Regions from separate parts of the Vibrio cholerae genome, predicted to be linked through region 4. Evidence: predicted binding sites of a transcription regulator. Region 4 holds the regulator's gene; each other region holds the start of a gene.
What was found. The regulator CRP, encoded in region 4, controls carbon source genes, mostly activating them, when cyclic AMP is high. The targets are predictions, from matches to a motif close to TGTGANNNNNNTCACA.
Positions count from the first base shown of each region.

Region 1: a site for CRP is predicted at 2,052-2,067, ahead of deoD (purine-nucleoside phosphorylase). Genes of this name have one in related genera too.
Region 2: a site for CRP is predicted at 1,715-1,730, ahead of udp (uridine phosphorylase). Genes of this name have one in related genera too.
Region 3: a site for CRP is predicted at 1,454-1,469, ahead of F0316_RS02060 (CTP synthase). Genes of this name have one in related genera too.

Region 1 is NZ_CP043556.1:695,314-699,028, forward strand. Features, by position in the region: gene F0316_RS17190 (hypothetical protein) at 1-1,167, opposite strand, end outside; gene deoD (purine-nucleoside phosphorylase) at 1,232-1,942, opposite strand; gene F0316_RS17205 (YbgA family protein) at 2,264-3,217, shown strand; gene F0316_RS17210 (MerR family transcriptional regulator) at 3,207-3,715, shown strand, end outside.
Region 2 is NZ_CP043554.1:1,927,231-1,930,945, forward strand. Features, by position in the region: gene F0316_RS08940 (hypothetical protein) at 1-790, shown strand, start outside; gene udp (uridine phosphorylase) at 870-1,631, opposite strand; gene F0316_RS08950 (zinc/cadmium/mercury/lead-transporting ATPase) at 2,092-3,715, opposite strand, start outside.
Region 3 is NZ_CP043554.1:405,059-408,773, forward strand. Features, by position in the region: gene relA (GTP diphosphokinase) at 1-364, shown strand, start outside; gene mazG (nucleoside triphosphate pyrophosphohydrolase) at 464-1,279, shown strand; gene F0316_RS02060 (CTP synthase) at 1,554-3,191, shown strand; gene eno (phosphopyruvate hydratase) at 3,270-3,715, shown strand, end outside.
Region 4 is NZ_CP043554.1:251,515-255,229, reverse strand. Features, by position in the region: gene F0316_RS01235 (YheU family protein) at 1-92, shown strand, start outside; gene F0316_RS01230 (phosphoribulokinase) at 189-1,058, shown strand; gene crp (cAMP-activated global transcriptional regulator CRP) at 1,301-1,933, shown strand; gene F0316_RS01220 (DUF1338 domain-containing protein) at 2,012-2,803, opposite strand; gene astD (succinylglutamate-semialdehyde dehydrogenase) at 2,946-3,715, opposite strand, start outside.

The DNA.
Region 1 (3,715 bases), on a different replicon from region 4:
GATAGCCCAACGATCACGCCACCACCCCATGTGCACAATATCGGTTTTCTCCAATGGGCTTTGTGTCTGCCAATCCGGATCTTCCTCTACGTACATAAGGTCAACATTTTGACATCGGATTCGGGACAAACTGACGCTTAACGCCGCAGAACGTAATAGAGGATCTTGCGGCATGAAGATTGAAACTCGTTTGCCTGGGTCGCACATATCCAGCACATGCAGATAATGGGCGTAGGAGGTGTAAGGCGGCCGGATCACTGCGCCTTTTGAGGGGTAGTGAAACTGTGCCAAGTTGCCCATCGGATCTTCGACGTTGGCACGCGCCAAAATCAGTTGGTAGCGGTTATCAATCCGTTCCCGTAACAAGGTTAACGCTTTATGGGGTGTGGCCTGCGCTTCTGCGGCATAACCTTGCGGCACAAAACGTGCTGGCGTTTGGTAAGGATCGTGGTCTAGGCTGCCCGTCGGCTGTTCATCGGCAGAGTAGTTAAGATGTTGGCACAGAATGTAACCCGTTTGCGCATCACCGGTAGCAATCCAGTAAACGCCATTATGGCTGTGTGCCTGCAAGGGTTGGTAATGCGAGGCAAATTGATACGCTTTGGCATGGTTTACCCAGCGTGCATCAATCATTGCCAATTTGCGACGACAACGGCTGGCGATATGGTCGAGATGGTCGTAAAAGGTTTTCGGATTGATTGACAGCTTGCGGCAAATTTCGCGCACGGAATAACCTGTAAACAGTAACCCGAGCAGAGATTCTTGGAAGTTGAGCTTATGATTGGCGCCTGACCATTTATCCACAAACGTCGAGTGGCAGGCTTTGCAACGATAACGCTGGCGATCGCCACTGTAACCAAAGGCGTGATAAAGCTGTTTGTGAGTATGGACGGATAATCCCGTGTTCGGGCATGCCGGATTATGGCAAGCCGGTAGGCCATCACTGTGCAATTGGCGTAAGCGGTGCAGTTCGTTCACCACATCGCGGTTATTAAGTAAGGGGGGGAAAGCTCCACATTCACGACAAACCATCGCTGGCCGTTTCGGGTTTACGCGTTGCAAAACATAATGCTTTGCTTCACTCAATCCAAAGTTGTCACACGCCAATGTTTTACAAAAGTTGAGTTGTAAACCTTCTGCGTCCGGTGGTAGTTGGTCGTTAGGCACGATCTCCCCCTCGGGGTACTCGAGGCCGTCAGGCTGAGTGGCCTGACGGTAATAACAAGATAGATTAGATGTTGATGGCAGTTTCAAGCGCAACTTTCATCATGTCATTAAATGACTTTTGACGATCTTCTGAGCTGAGTTTTTCGCCACGTAGAATGTGATCCGATACCGTCAGAATCGTCAGAGCGCGTGCGCCGAGATCAGCCGCTACACCGTAGATACCGGCCGCTTCCATATCCACACCTAAAATGCCGAGTTTTTTCATCTTTTCGAAAATCTCAGGCTCAGGGGTGTAGAACAGATCGGCAGAAAATACGTTACCCACTTTTACTGGTACTTGCTGAGCACGAGCTTGGTTAACCGCCGTTTCCAGCAAGTCGTAGTCGGCGATGGCCGCAAAATCATGGCCGCTGAAGCGGATGCGGTTCACTTTTGAGTCAGTTGATGCACCCATACCGATCACCACGTCCATCAGTTTGACGTCATCACGTACTGCACCACAGCTGCCGATACGAATGATGTTCTTCACACCATATTCTGCAATCAATTCATGTACATAAATGCTGCAAGAAGGGATGCCCATGCCATGACCCATCACAGAGACTTTTTTGCCTTTGTATGTGCCTGTAAAGCCAAACATACTACGTACATCGCACACTTGCTTGACGTCTTCCAAGAAGGTTTCTGCAATGTATTTCGCACGTAGTGGATCGCCCGGCATCAATACGGTTTCAGCAAAATCACCAGGTTGAGCGTTAATGTGTGGGGTTGCCATGGTTATTCTCCAATTCAATTTCGCCAACAGACAAAGATACTAATTACGGATCCTGTTGGCTCAAGGCTTATCTGTTGTGCCAATACTAGCCAGTATCCACAAGGCTACTTGAGAGAGGTGTCACAAAATACTCTCTTTTAAAATCGAAACAGGTCATTGATAACGAAATCTGTTGAAACTGATAAGGCAAACGTTGAGCTAATCGTTTGGTTGGTAGGGTTGGAAAATTCTGTACAAAAAAAATATTTGTACAGTACAAAATCACGTGCTATAGATCTTGTACAGAAATTTTCATTGTATAGATAAGTGTTGGAGACTCGTATGCAGACCACGCCACTCAAAATTGGGATCAGTGCTTGTCTACTTGGAGCGAAAGTACGCTTCGATGGCGGGCATAAAATTAGCCATTTCGTGACCAATGAGCTCGATCGTTACGCGGAGTTTGTTTCTGTTTGTCCAGAAATGGGAATGGGGCTACCTGTTCCGCGTCCCACATTACGACTTATCTCGGAAAATGAACGGATTGCCTTGGTGGAAACCAAAGACAGCTCGCGTGATCACACCGCCGCGTTAGAGAGTTACTCACAGCAGAAAGTTGCTGAGTTACAACATGCTGAGTTGTGTGGCTACATCGTCTGCGCAAAATCACCCAGTTGTGGTATGGAGCGTGTCAAAGTCTACAAGCACAATGGCACCGAAAAAGAGGGCGTTGGCGTCTATACCCGAATTTTGATGGAAAAAATGCCGTGGCTACCGATTGAAGAAGATGGTCGATTGAATGATCCGGTCTTGCGGGAAAATTACATCACCCGAGTTTTCTGTTTGCATGATTTTTACACCAGCATGGGCGATGCGCCGAGCGCGAAAAAAATCGTCGAATTTCACTCTCGCTACAAATTAACCCTGATGGCACATAACCCGCAGGCGTATCGCGCGTTAGGCCGCTTAGTGGCGAATGTGAAACAGTATCCATTGGATTCTTTTATCCAAGAGTACCGCTTAGGTTTGATGCAAGCTCTGGCTCACCGCGCTAGCCGCAAAAATAACACGAATGTGCTGATGCATTTGCAAGGTTATTTCAAGCGCTCGCTGAACAAATTACAAAAAGCCGAACTGGCTCAAGTGATCGAGAGCTATCGGGTGGGTGAGCTGCCACTGTTAGCGCCCATCACGCTACTCAAACATTATCTCGCTCTGTTTCCTGATGCTTATCTCGCTCAGCAGCGCTACCTAAACCCTTATCCTCAGGAGTTGAAACTACGTTATGGTTTGTGATGAAAAACGTTACGCGATAAGAGAAGTCGCGGAAATCACTGGGGTTAAACCAGTCACCTTACGTGCGTGGCAACGTCGGTATAATCTGGTGCAACCCGATCGTACCGAAAAAGGGCATCGCCTGTTTACTGAACAGGATATTGAGATGATCCGTCAGATCCAGAGTTGGTTGGCGAAAGGGGTCGCGATTGGAAAAGTGGGCGCGTTACTACAAAGTGGGGTGTCTGAGAGTGAGTCTATCCCGCAACCCGTGGGTCAGCTCGAAGAGTGCGAAACACTTCTTACGGCGCTGGCAGCGCTACAACGTTCCAAAGCGGAGCAGATTATTGCGACCGTGCTTAAAGAGTATCCGCTCAGCGTGATGCAAGCACAGTTTGTACAACCCGTCACAGAAGCCCTTGAGCGAGTGAAAGGCCCTTTGCGTTCACTACAGATTGGCCTGTTTCGCACGCTCATGCTCAGCAAGTTAGCTTTTATTCTTGATGCCGAAAACAAAGC
Region 2 (3,715 bases), 1.3 Mb from region 4:
GTCTTTAGCAATTCTTGGCTTGATCTATACGCTCTCTCAGCGGAAACATTCAACACAACAGCGTAAATTTGAACTGCTGATCTGTTTGCGCGAAGTGTTGGCGCTGTGCCGCCAGCACCGTAGTCTCACTCATCAAACACTCAGCCAACAAGAGACGCATTCGCAAACTGAGCACGATCTTTCCAAGCTGCAAAAGCGTTTGTTAGAAAAGTCGGAGCAACTGATCCAGATCGCCCACTTTGACAACAAACCCTCCTATCGAATTTTGCAAAACTCGTTGAAAACGGTGTTAAACGAATGGGAGCAAGCCAATGTGGGGAAAAATCAACGCTTACACGGTAAGTTAATACGCCACTGCATGTATTTGATGGATGATGTGGTGCTCGCTTGGCTTGCGGAATCAGGACGAGAAGAATTGAGTGATGAGTACCACATGAACTGGCAACAAATTTTTGATGCGATGGAAACACTCACCCAATTGCGCTTGTGCATTGATGACTCTCGAAATGAAAACAATGACTTACGTATTCGCCACTATTGTGAGCTGATGCAACGTAAGCTCAATCAGTTAGCGCTGATCAGCCCTTTAACGCTGGGATCACCAGTCTGCTCATCCGCGATGCGCCAATTGAACGAAATCACCGACAGCAGTGACTTAATGCCAGAGAGCCATAAACTCTATCAGTTAAGCACTGAACTTTCGGCCACCATTGCGCAGGTATACGACCATATGCTCAATGATTTGGTGGAAAGCCTCTATCACCCGTTACCACAGCTTGTTGTGGCTTAAACAGGCAGGTAAAAAATATAGGAAATAGAAAGCGCCACATCAAGTGGCGCTTTTTAATTCAGTGAAGAAGATATGCCGCTTATTTCAGCATCTTACGTGCAGCTTCCACCACAACTTTGATAGAACGCGCTTCGGTTTCTTTCAACGTCGCGTGATCTGGGATCTCTTTTTGAGTACGGTTGATGATCACACCCGCCACACAGCCCGCTTTCAAACCAGAGCTCGCGCACATGGTCAGCAGAGTTGCCGATTCCATTTCAAAGTTGAGCACGCCCATGTCTTGCCACTCTTTCATCGAGCCTTGGAAACGACGCACTACGCGACCAGTGAAAGTGTCGTAACGCTCTTGACCTGGGTAGAAGGTATCGGAGGACGCTGTCACACCCATATGGACTGTTGCACCGCTTTCTTGTGCTGCCGCTTTCATTGCGGTCGCCACATCAAAATCCGGTACCGCTGGGAATTCCATCGGCGCAAAGTGCAGACTTGCACCATCCAAACGCACAGAACCGGTTGTGACAATCATGTCACCGACATTCACATGAGGCTGGATCGCACCAGTTGTACCAACGCGCAAGAAAGTACGCACGCCTAATTGTGCTAACTCTTCAACCGCAATCGATGTTGAAGGTCCACCGATACCGGTTGAACACACCACCACAGACTGGCCATCCAGCTCTGCGCGGTATACGGTATATTCACGATGGCTTGCGAGGAAAACAGGGTTATCCATCAGCTCCGCGATTTTCTGCACACGAGCAGGGTCGCCCGGAATAATAGCGAGTGTGGCACCGTTTAAATCTGCTTCAGTCACACCAAGGTGGAATACGGTTTTGGTCATAGGGGGCTCCTTCAATTGCGTCTATTCAGCGCACTTATCATTTAGGGTACGGAGTTACTCTACCCGATAGCTTCGCGCAAATAAGTGACAGCAATCACACCAAAGACAGCAATAAGCATCAAACTTTCATAATTAATCGATTTGCATCACAAACAAATGTATCTGTAATGCAAGTCGATTCCTATTACAGAGAGATACCTCTATCCCCTTCCTACTTGAAGCTGCAGCGGTGTTGGCTACGTTCGCTCACCCCAATCACACTGTTTATCTATGCTCATGGGGATTATGAGAGCCATCCTTGGCTCTCACCAAAGGCCAGCCGATGGCTGTGCAAATTTGTTCCAGACAAATTTGTCACTCTCTTGCCGCCTACCTGCAACTCCAAGTAGTTTTGGTATAGTCGTTGAGACTTGAAACACATACGGAAAAACTAGGAGGCGAACCTCCTAGTTAAATGACCTTATTCCGAAGTCGAAGAGCGGAATTTAAGCAGACGCAGTGCATTGAGCGTGACCAGTGCGGTTGCACCGCTGTCGGCCAATACCGCCATCCATAATCCGGTGATGCCAAGTAAACTGGTGACTAAGAACACCGCCTTAAGTCCCAAGGCTAAGACCACGTTTTGGCGAATGATGGCCAACGTAGCACGAGACAGCTCAATCATCCCCGCCAACTCAATCAAGCGATTGTGAGTCAGTGCTGCATCGGCGGTTTCTAGCGCGACGTCGGTGCCGCCGCCCATTGCGATACCAATACTCGCCTCTTTCATGGCTGGGGCATCGTTAATGCCATCGCCCACCATGGCGACACGTTGATGTTGCGCCAACTGCTGAATGTAGCCGACTTTATCTTGCGGCAATAAACCTGCCCGAAAATCCATATTCAGTTGCTGGCTCATTGCGGCCGCGCTGCGTTCGTTGTCTCCCGTCAGCATCAAGGCGTTAATCCCGAGTTGATGTAAGGCGGCGACCGCTTGACGTGCATCACTGCGCAGCGTGTCTTGCCAAGCAATCACACCAACCACCGCGTCACTTGCCAGCATCACAACTACGGTTTTACTTTCAGCTTCAAGCATTTCGACATGCTGTTTCACCACGTCGGGCAATTTGGTTTCGACCCGATTTGGCGCAAGCAGACGATACTGAACACCATCAATCTGGCCGCTAATGCCTCGCCCAACCAAGGCGGTACGCTCTTGCGCTTGTCGGATGGTCAGTTGCTCCGCCTGCGCTTTTGCCACCAGCGAGGTCGCTAAGGGATGATGTGAGCCCATCTCAATCGCAGCAGCCCGAGCTAACAAGGTCGCGCTATCCCAACCTTGCAGCGGGATAAGGTCTGTGACTTGCGGTTTACCTTCGGTCAAGGTGCCTGTCTTATCAAAGGCAATGGTCTCGATTTTTCCCAATTGCTCTAATGCCGCACCACCTTTAATTAAAGCCCCACGACGCGCCGCCGCCGCTAAACCCGAAGTGATCGCCGCAGGTGTGGAGATCACTAGCGCACAAGGACAAGCGATGAGCAGCAAAGCAAGGCCACGGTAAATCCAAGTCTGCCAATCGGCACCAAACGCTAATGGCGGGACCACAATCACGGCGAGCGCGACCAGCATCATCAGCGGGGTATACCAACGACTGAATTTATCTAAAAAACGCTCCAGTGGTGCTTTGCGCGATTCAGCCTCTTCAATCATATGCAAAATGCGGTCGATGGCGTTTTCACCTTGTTTCGAGGTGATTTCAATCTGCACCACCTTATCCACGACCACACAACCTGCAGAAACCCGCTCCCCTGCTGTTAATTCTACAGGTAAGGATTCGCCCGTTAACGCACTGTTATCCAGACTGGCGGCGGCAAGTAAGCGCCCATCCGCTGGTAAACGACCTCCGGGAGCCACTTCAATGACATCGCCCAGTTGCAACTGCGCGGCAGGAACGGTGACACGCTCTCCATTTTCTATACGAATCGCCGTTTCTGGCACCAGCGCCATCAAGGCTTGTACGCCCGTACGTGCCCGAGAAGCGGCATAAGCCTCCAAGCGCTCACCAATCAAAAACAGCAGTAATACCATGGCGGCTTCTAAGGTT
Region 3 (3,715 bases), 150 kb from region 4:
TGGCTACATTACCCAAGGCCGTGGTATTTCGGTGCACCGCAGCGACTGCGAGCAGCTCGAGGAGCTTAGCCTTCATGCACCAGAGCGGATCATTGATACCGTATGGGGCAGTGGTTTTGTAGGCTCTTATCTACTGACCGTACGTGTTGAAGCGATGGAGCGCAGTGGCTTACTGAAAGACATCACGACTTTGCTGGCCAATGAGAAAGTCAAAGTGGCGAGTATGAAGAGCCGCTCCGACTATAAACGCCAAATCATCATCATGGATTTCGATCTTGAGGTGAACAACGTCGAAGCTTTAGCGCGCGTTTCTAAACGCATCGAGCAGATCAAAGATGTTATGTTGGTCAAACGCTTAGGTTAAATCCAACGCAAACAGCGAGGTGTGAAGTGAAAACTTCCACCTCGTTGCTTTTTCAACGTCAATACGTTTAGGCGCTCAATGCCTGATGTGAGGAAAGCCATGTCACACCCGATTGAACAACTCGAACAGATCATGCGCCGCTTGCGTGACCCAGAACAAGGTTGCCCGTGGGATAAAGAGCAAACCTTCGACACCATTGCACCTTACACCATCGAAGAAACCTTTGAAGTGGTGGATGCCATCACCCAGCGCGATTGGCCTAACCTGCGTGAAGAGTTGGGAGATTTGCTGTTTCAGGTGATTTTCTACAGCCAAATGGCCAAAGAACAAGGCCTGTTTGAGTTTCGTGATGTGGTGGAAACGGTCAACGAGAAACTGACCCGCCGCCATCCTCATGTGTTTGGGGATGCCACCTTTGAAAATGACGCGCAAATTCACGCCAATTGGGAAGCGGAAAAAGCCAAAGAAAAAGCGCAAGCAGGCAAAAGTGAGCAAAGTATTCTAGACTCTGTACCACGTTCGTTGCCCGCTTTATCGCGTGCCTACAAGATCCAGAAAAAGTGTGCTCAATACGGATTTGATTGGGATAGCCTTGGTCCGGTTGTCGACAAAGTGCACGAAGAAGTCGAAGAGGTGATGGAAGAAGCGCTGCAAGTGGATGTGGATACGCAAAAAGTTGAGGAAGAGCTAGGCGATCTTTTATTCGCAACCGTCAATTTAGTGCGTCATTTAGGTCATGATCCTGAAATGGCGCTGAGTAAAGCCAACGCCAAATTTGTGCGCCGTTTTCAAGGTGTTGAGGACAAAGCCAGAGCGAAAAATAAGCCGCTGCACGCGTTCACTTTGGCGGAACTCGACGGATTTTGGGATGAAGTAAAACTTGAAGAAAAACAGGCAATAAAGTCATTTTCCTGACGGAGTGTGAAAAATAACAATCAATCTACAGTCAAGCTTAATGGTTGATTAAGCAGCAAATTTGTCTTGTGCGAAAAAAGAGCGCGCTTTGAGACAAAAGTGACTCAGATAATGTGCCCAACACAGTGTTTGCTTCAATTTGGTTTGATTTGAAGCAAAAAATAAAAAATTGAGTGTGATAGATTTCACGTTGTGGCAATGGGGGCCTTCTGGTATAGTTTCGTCCCGTCCAGAAGAAATCCATTTCCCTCATTCAACCAATTTCAGGTTAAACATGACGACAAATTATATTTTTGTTACTGGCGGGGTTGTATCCTCTCTAGGTAAAGGTATTGCAGCAGCATCCCTTGCAGCGATTCTTGAAGCTCGTGGTCTTAAAGTGACCATGATGAAGCTTGACCCTTACATCAACGTTGACCCGGGCACCATGAGCCCAACTCAACACGGTGAAGTGTTCGTTACGGAAGATGGCGCAGAAACCGACCTAGACCTTGGTCACTACGAGCGTTTCATTCGTACCAAGATGACCAAGCGCAACAACTTTACCGCAGGTCGTGTTTACGCTGATGTTCTGCGCAAAGAGCGCCGTGGCGACTACTTAGGTGCCACGATTCAGGTTATTCCTCATATCACTAACGCGATCAAAGATCGTGTGATTGCGGGTTCAGAAGGCCACGACATCGCTATCGTTGAAGTTGGCGGTACTGTGGGTGATATCGAATCACTGCCATTTATGGAAGCGATCCGTCAGCTTGCCATCGAAGTGGGTCGTGAGCACGCTATGTTCATGCACCTGACGCTGGTTCCTTACCTAGCGGCAGCGGGCGAAGTAAAAACGAAGCCAACTCAACACTCAGTAAAAGAGCTGCTTTCTATCGGTATTCAGCCAGATATTCTGGTTTGCCGTAGCGATCGTATGATCCCAGCCAACGAGCGTAAGAAAATTGCTCTGTTCTGTAACGTGCCTGAAAAAGCCGTTATCTCAATGAAAGACGTGGATTCTATCTACAAGATCCCACAACTGATCCGCTCTCAAGGGTTGGATGATTTGGTGTGTGCACGTTTTGGCATTAACGCGCCAGAAGCGGATCTCTCTGAATGGGAACAGGTGATTTACGAAGAAGCGAACCCAACCGGTGAAGTGACTATCGGTATGGTTGGTAAGTACACTGAACTGCCAGATGCTTACAAATCGGTCAACGAAGCCCTGAAACACGCCGGTCTGAAGAACCGTCTGAGCGTGACCATCAAATACGTAGATTCACAAGACGTTGAAACCAAAGGCACCGATGTGCTCAATGGTTTGGATGCGATTCTGGTACCGGGTGGTTTTGGCGATCGTGGTATCGAAGGCAAAATCCGTGCAGCGCAATATGCACGTGAAAACAAAATTCCTTACCTTGGCATCTGCTTGGGTATGCAAGTGGCACTCATTGAATACGCGCGCAATGTAGCGGGTATGGAAGGTGCACACTCAACCGAATTCAATAAAAACACCAAATACCCTGTGGTTGGTTTGATCACGGAATGGGTAGATGGCGAAGGCAATGTCGAAGAGCGTAGCGAGAAATCAGATCTGGGCGGTACCATGCGTCTAGGTTCACAGCTATGCCACCTTGAGAAAGGCACTAAAGCGTACGAGTTGTACGGTAGCGCAACCATTCATGAGCGTCACCGCCACCGTTACGAAGTCAACAACCTGCTGCGTCCTCAGATTGAAAAAGCAGGTTTGAAGGTTTCTGGTCTGTCAGCAGATAAGAAGCTGGTTGAAGTGATTGAGAACCCTGCTCACCCATGGTTTGTGGCAGCGCAGTTCCACCCAGAGTTCACCTCAACCCCACGCGATGGTCACCCTCTGTTTGCTGGCTTTGTAAAAGCAGCGGGTCAGTTCCAACGCGGTGAATTGAAGTAAAAGGATACGGGTAGCCACTTTAGCAGTGTGGCTACCCTTTTAGTTTTGACATTTAAATTCAATTGAGAGGAAACATTAATGTCTAAGATCGTTAAAGTTCTAGGTCGTGAAATCATCGACTCACGTGGTAACCCAACGGTAGAAGCAGAAGTTCATCTAGAAGGTGGTTTCGTTGGTATGGCAGCAGCTCCATCTGGTGCTTCTACTGGTTCTCGTGAAGCGCTTGAACTGCGTGACGGTGACAAGTCTCGTTTCCTAGGTAAAGGCGTTCTGAAAGCGCTGGCTGCGGTTAATGGTCCAATCGCAGACGCTCTGGTTGGCAAAGATGCAAAAGATCAAGCAACTATTGACCAAATCATGATCGACCTAGACGGTACTGAGAACAAGTCAAACTTCGGTGCAAACGCGATTCTAGCGGTTTCTCTAGCAAACGCGAAAGCAGCAGCGGCAGCAAAAGGCATGCCTCTATACGAGCACATCGCTGAGCTGAACGGCACTCCTGGCGTATTCTCAATGCCTCTACC
Region 4 (3,715 bases):
CTCAGGTACGTACTCAATTACAATCTGGACAAGCTGTGATCGTCTATTCAGAATTGCATGAAACCGTGGATATTAAATGCCATCCGTTTTAGCCATGCCGTGACGACAGCATTTTCCGTGCTATAGTCATTTTTCGGAAGGTGTCTAAGTTAGCACCAAAATCAAGGACTTAAAGGACAAGGTTTGTCATGTCAGCCAAACATCCGATTATTGCGGTGACCGGTTCTTCCGGCGCCGGTACCACTACCACCTCAGAAGCCTTTCGCAAGATGTTCAATATGATGAACATCAAACCCGCTTGGGTGGAAGGAGACAGTTTCCACCGTTTTACTCGCCCAGAAATGGATGTGGAAATCCGCAAAGCGCGTGAACAAGGCCGCCATATCAGCTACTTTGGCCCGCAAGCCAACGATTTCCCTACACTGGAAGAATTCTTCCGCCAATATGGAAAAGTAGGCACCGGCCAAGTACGCCGCTACTTGCACACCTTTGATGAAGCGGTGCCGTATAACCAGATGCCCGGTACATTTACCCCTTGGCAGTCGCTGCCTGAAAACTCCGATGTGCTGTTTTATGAAGGCTTGCACGGCGGGGTCGTTGATGGCGATGTTAATGTCGCGCAACACGTCGATTTTTTGATTGGCATGGTACCCATCGTTAACCTTGAGTGGATCCAAAAATACGTGCGCGACACGCGCGATCGCGGCCATTCACGCGAAGCGGTGATGGATTCGATTGTTCGCTCAATGGACGACTACCTTAAATTCATCACCCCGCAATTTTCGCGCACCCACATCAACTTTCAACGTGTGCCTACGGTCGATACTTCGAACCCACTCAATGCCAAAGGCATTCCAACGCTGGATGAGAGTTTTGTGGTGATCCGTTTTCGTGGCATCAAAAACGTCGATTTCCCGTACTTGCTGGCGATGATTGATGGCTCGTTTATGTCACGCCACAACACCATTGTCGTCCCCGGCGGTAAAATGAGTTTTGCGATGGATTTGATTGTGCGCCCGCTGCTGCAACAACTGATCGAAACGGGAAAAATTGGCTAGATCCGACCAGTGATGAATGCTTACTTTTCATACCGTGATCATGTGCACAGTTTTGCGTAGCAAATCGGACTACTGACACGATTAAAATCAAGAAATCGATTTCGAAAAAGGATACTATTCTTAACCGAAACACAAGATAGCTTGCAGCCTTGGGTAACACCTCTTATTCTAGTAAGCCCAATTGAGGCTTCGCTAAAATATGGATAGCGGCAAGCGTACCCTGCAGAGGAAGTGAGATTATTATGGTTCTAGGTAAACCTCAAACCGATCCAACACTAGAGTGGTTTCTTTCACATTGTCACATTCATAAGTACCCATCAAAAAGCACGCTGATCCACGCGGGTGAGAAGGCGGAAACGCTGTACTACATCGTAAAAGGTTCAGTTGCGGTACTGATCAAAGATGAAGAAGGTAAAGAGATGATTCTCTCTTACCTGAACCAAGGTGATTTCATCGGTGAACTCGGCCTGTTTGAAGAAGGTCAAGAGCGTACCGCTTGGGTTCGTGCCAAAACACCGTGTGAAGTGGCTGAAATCTCATTTAAGAAATTCCGTCAGTTAATCCAAGTTAACCCAGACATTTTGATGCGCCTTTCAGGTCAAATGGCTCGTCGTCTGCAAGTGACCAGCCAGAAAGTTGGCGACCTTGCGTTCCTAGACGTAACTGGCCGTATCGCACAGACTCTGCTGAACCTTGCACGTCAGCCCGATGCGATGACTCACCCTGATGGTATGCAAATCAAGATCACTCGCCAAGAGATCGGTCAAATTGTTGGCTGTTCTCGCGAAACCGTTGGCCGCATCCTGAAGATGCTGGAAGAACAGAACCTGATCTCTGCCCACGGTAAAACCATCGTGGTTTACGGCACTCGCTAAGTGCCCCGATAACCCGTCTCGTGTTATAAAAAATAGCCACCCTGCGGTGGCTATTTTTATTTGTGTGATGCGCTAGATTTAACGGTTCGTGCTTTCAAAGATCTTATCCGCCGAAGCTTCGACAAATCCGGGATAGAGCTGACCATCGGCCATAGGGTAGCGTTTGGCAAACTCATAAAAGCCACCGGGGATCATCTCCGCGCCTTCGTTAAAACGCACTAACACTTTATCAGCCATGGTTGAAGACTGTTCTAGCAAGACTTCTGGTGAGCCTTTTACTTCCCCACCCGATTCATTGATGCTAAAGCCATGTTGGCGCAGATGGTCATTGACCTGTTTCACTTCATGCAGCGCATTGAGCTGATTCACGCTGACTGTAAAGTGGTTTGCACCATAACCATGCGCCGCAAGCCAAGCAGCATACTCACTCTCTTTCGCCAAAGTAAGATAGTCGGCATGGCTTAAGCTCCATAAGCGACCGCCATACAAAAAAGCCTCACTGGCTAATGCTTGTGGCTGAACTTGCGCCACCAGCTTTTCAACAATCGCTTGCAGCTCAGGTGAACACTCTTCCACTTTCAGCTCACTAATGAAAACCTTAGGCTGCAAAGGATCGGGATGTTCAAAATGCTTAGCAAAGAGTTTTTTACTTTTGAACTCATACTCACCACACGCTTGGTAGCCGAGTGCCAGAAACGGTTTAGCCAGCGTCTCTAAGCCCAGTGGCGCCAAATTAAATGTGCGCAGCGCAATATGGTCATTAATCAGCGGCTCATCTTCTTGTAGGAGTTGATGCACTCTGTCTGCCGATGGGCAGAGGCGCTCAATATAATCATTCCAGAGCGATTGGAATAAAGCTGTTGGCGTCATAACGCCTCCTTGTTGATCCTATGAAACGCAAACGGACTAAGGTTAGACGCCGTGTAATTTACCCAGCGCTAACACGATAAAGCTTTCAACCTGTGACGGAAAAAGTGCCTACTTGGCTGCGCAGGCACAAAATAAATTATGATTAGAGTTCAACACCCGGGCTCAAGGTGGCAGGAAGCAATGTTGTCTCCCCCTCCATTGAAGCCATCGGATAAGCGCAATAGTCGGCGGCATAGAAGGCACTGGGGCGTAAGTTGCCCGATGCTCCTGGGCCACCAAATGGCGCATCACCACTGGCTCCGGTTAATTGGCGGTTACGATTGACGATGCCCGCACGAATATGTTCGACAAAATAATCCCACTCGCCATCATCCGTCGAGACGAGTCCGGCGGATAAGCCAAAGCGGGTATCATTGGCAAGCTCTACCGCTTGCGCCAAAGTCTGGTAACGCACTACTTGCAGCAAAGGCCCGAAATACTCATCATCCGGTAAGCGCTCAATCGCCGTCACATCGATGATGGCCGGAGTGATAAACGCCGCATGCAAGGCGCGAGCTTCAAGTAGACTTTTTCCGCCTAGCGCTTGTAGATCTGCTTGCGCCTTGAGGATCACTTGTGCTGCTGCTTCAGAAACTAACGGTCCCATAAAGGGTGCGGGCTCAGCAAAGGGCTGATCAATACGCAGCTTGGCCGTTACGGAAACCAGTTTATCGAGCAGTGCATCGCCTTTCGTCCCGAGTGGCACATACAAGCGACGCGCACAGGTGCAGCGTTGACCACTGCTGATAAACGCCGATTGAATAATGGTATAAACCGTGGCATCCAGATCGCCATAGTGCTCTGAAATCACCATAGGGTTATTGCCGCCCATTTCCAGCGCCAGCATTTTGTCCGGCTGACCTGCAAATTGGC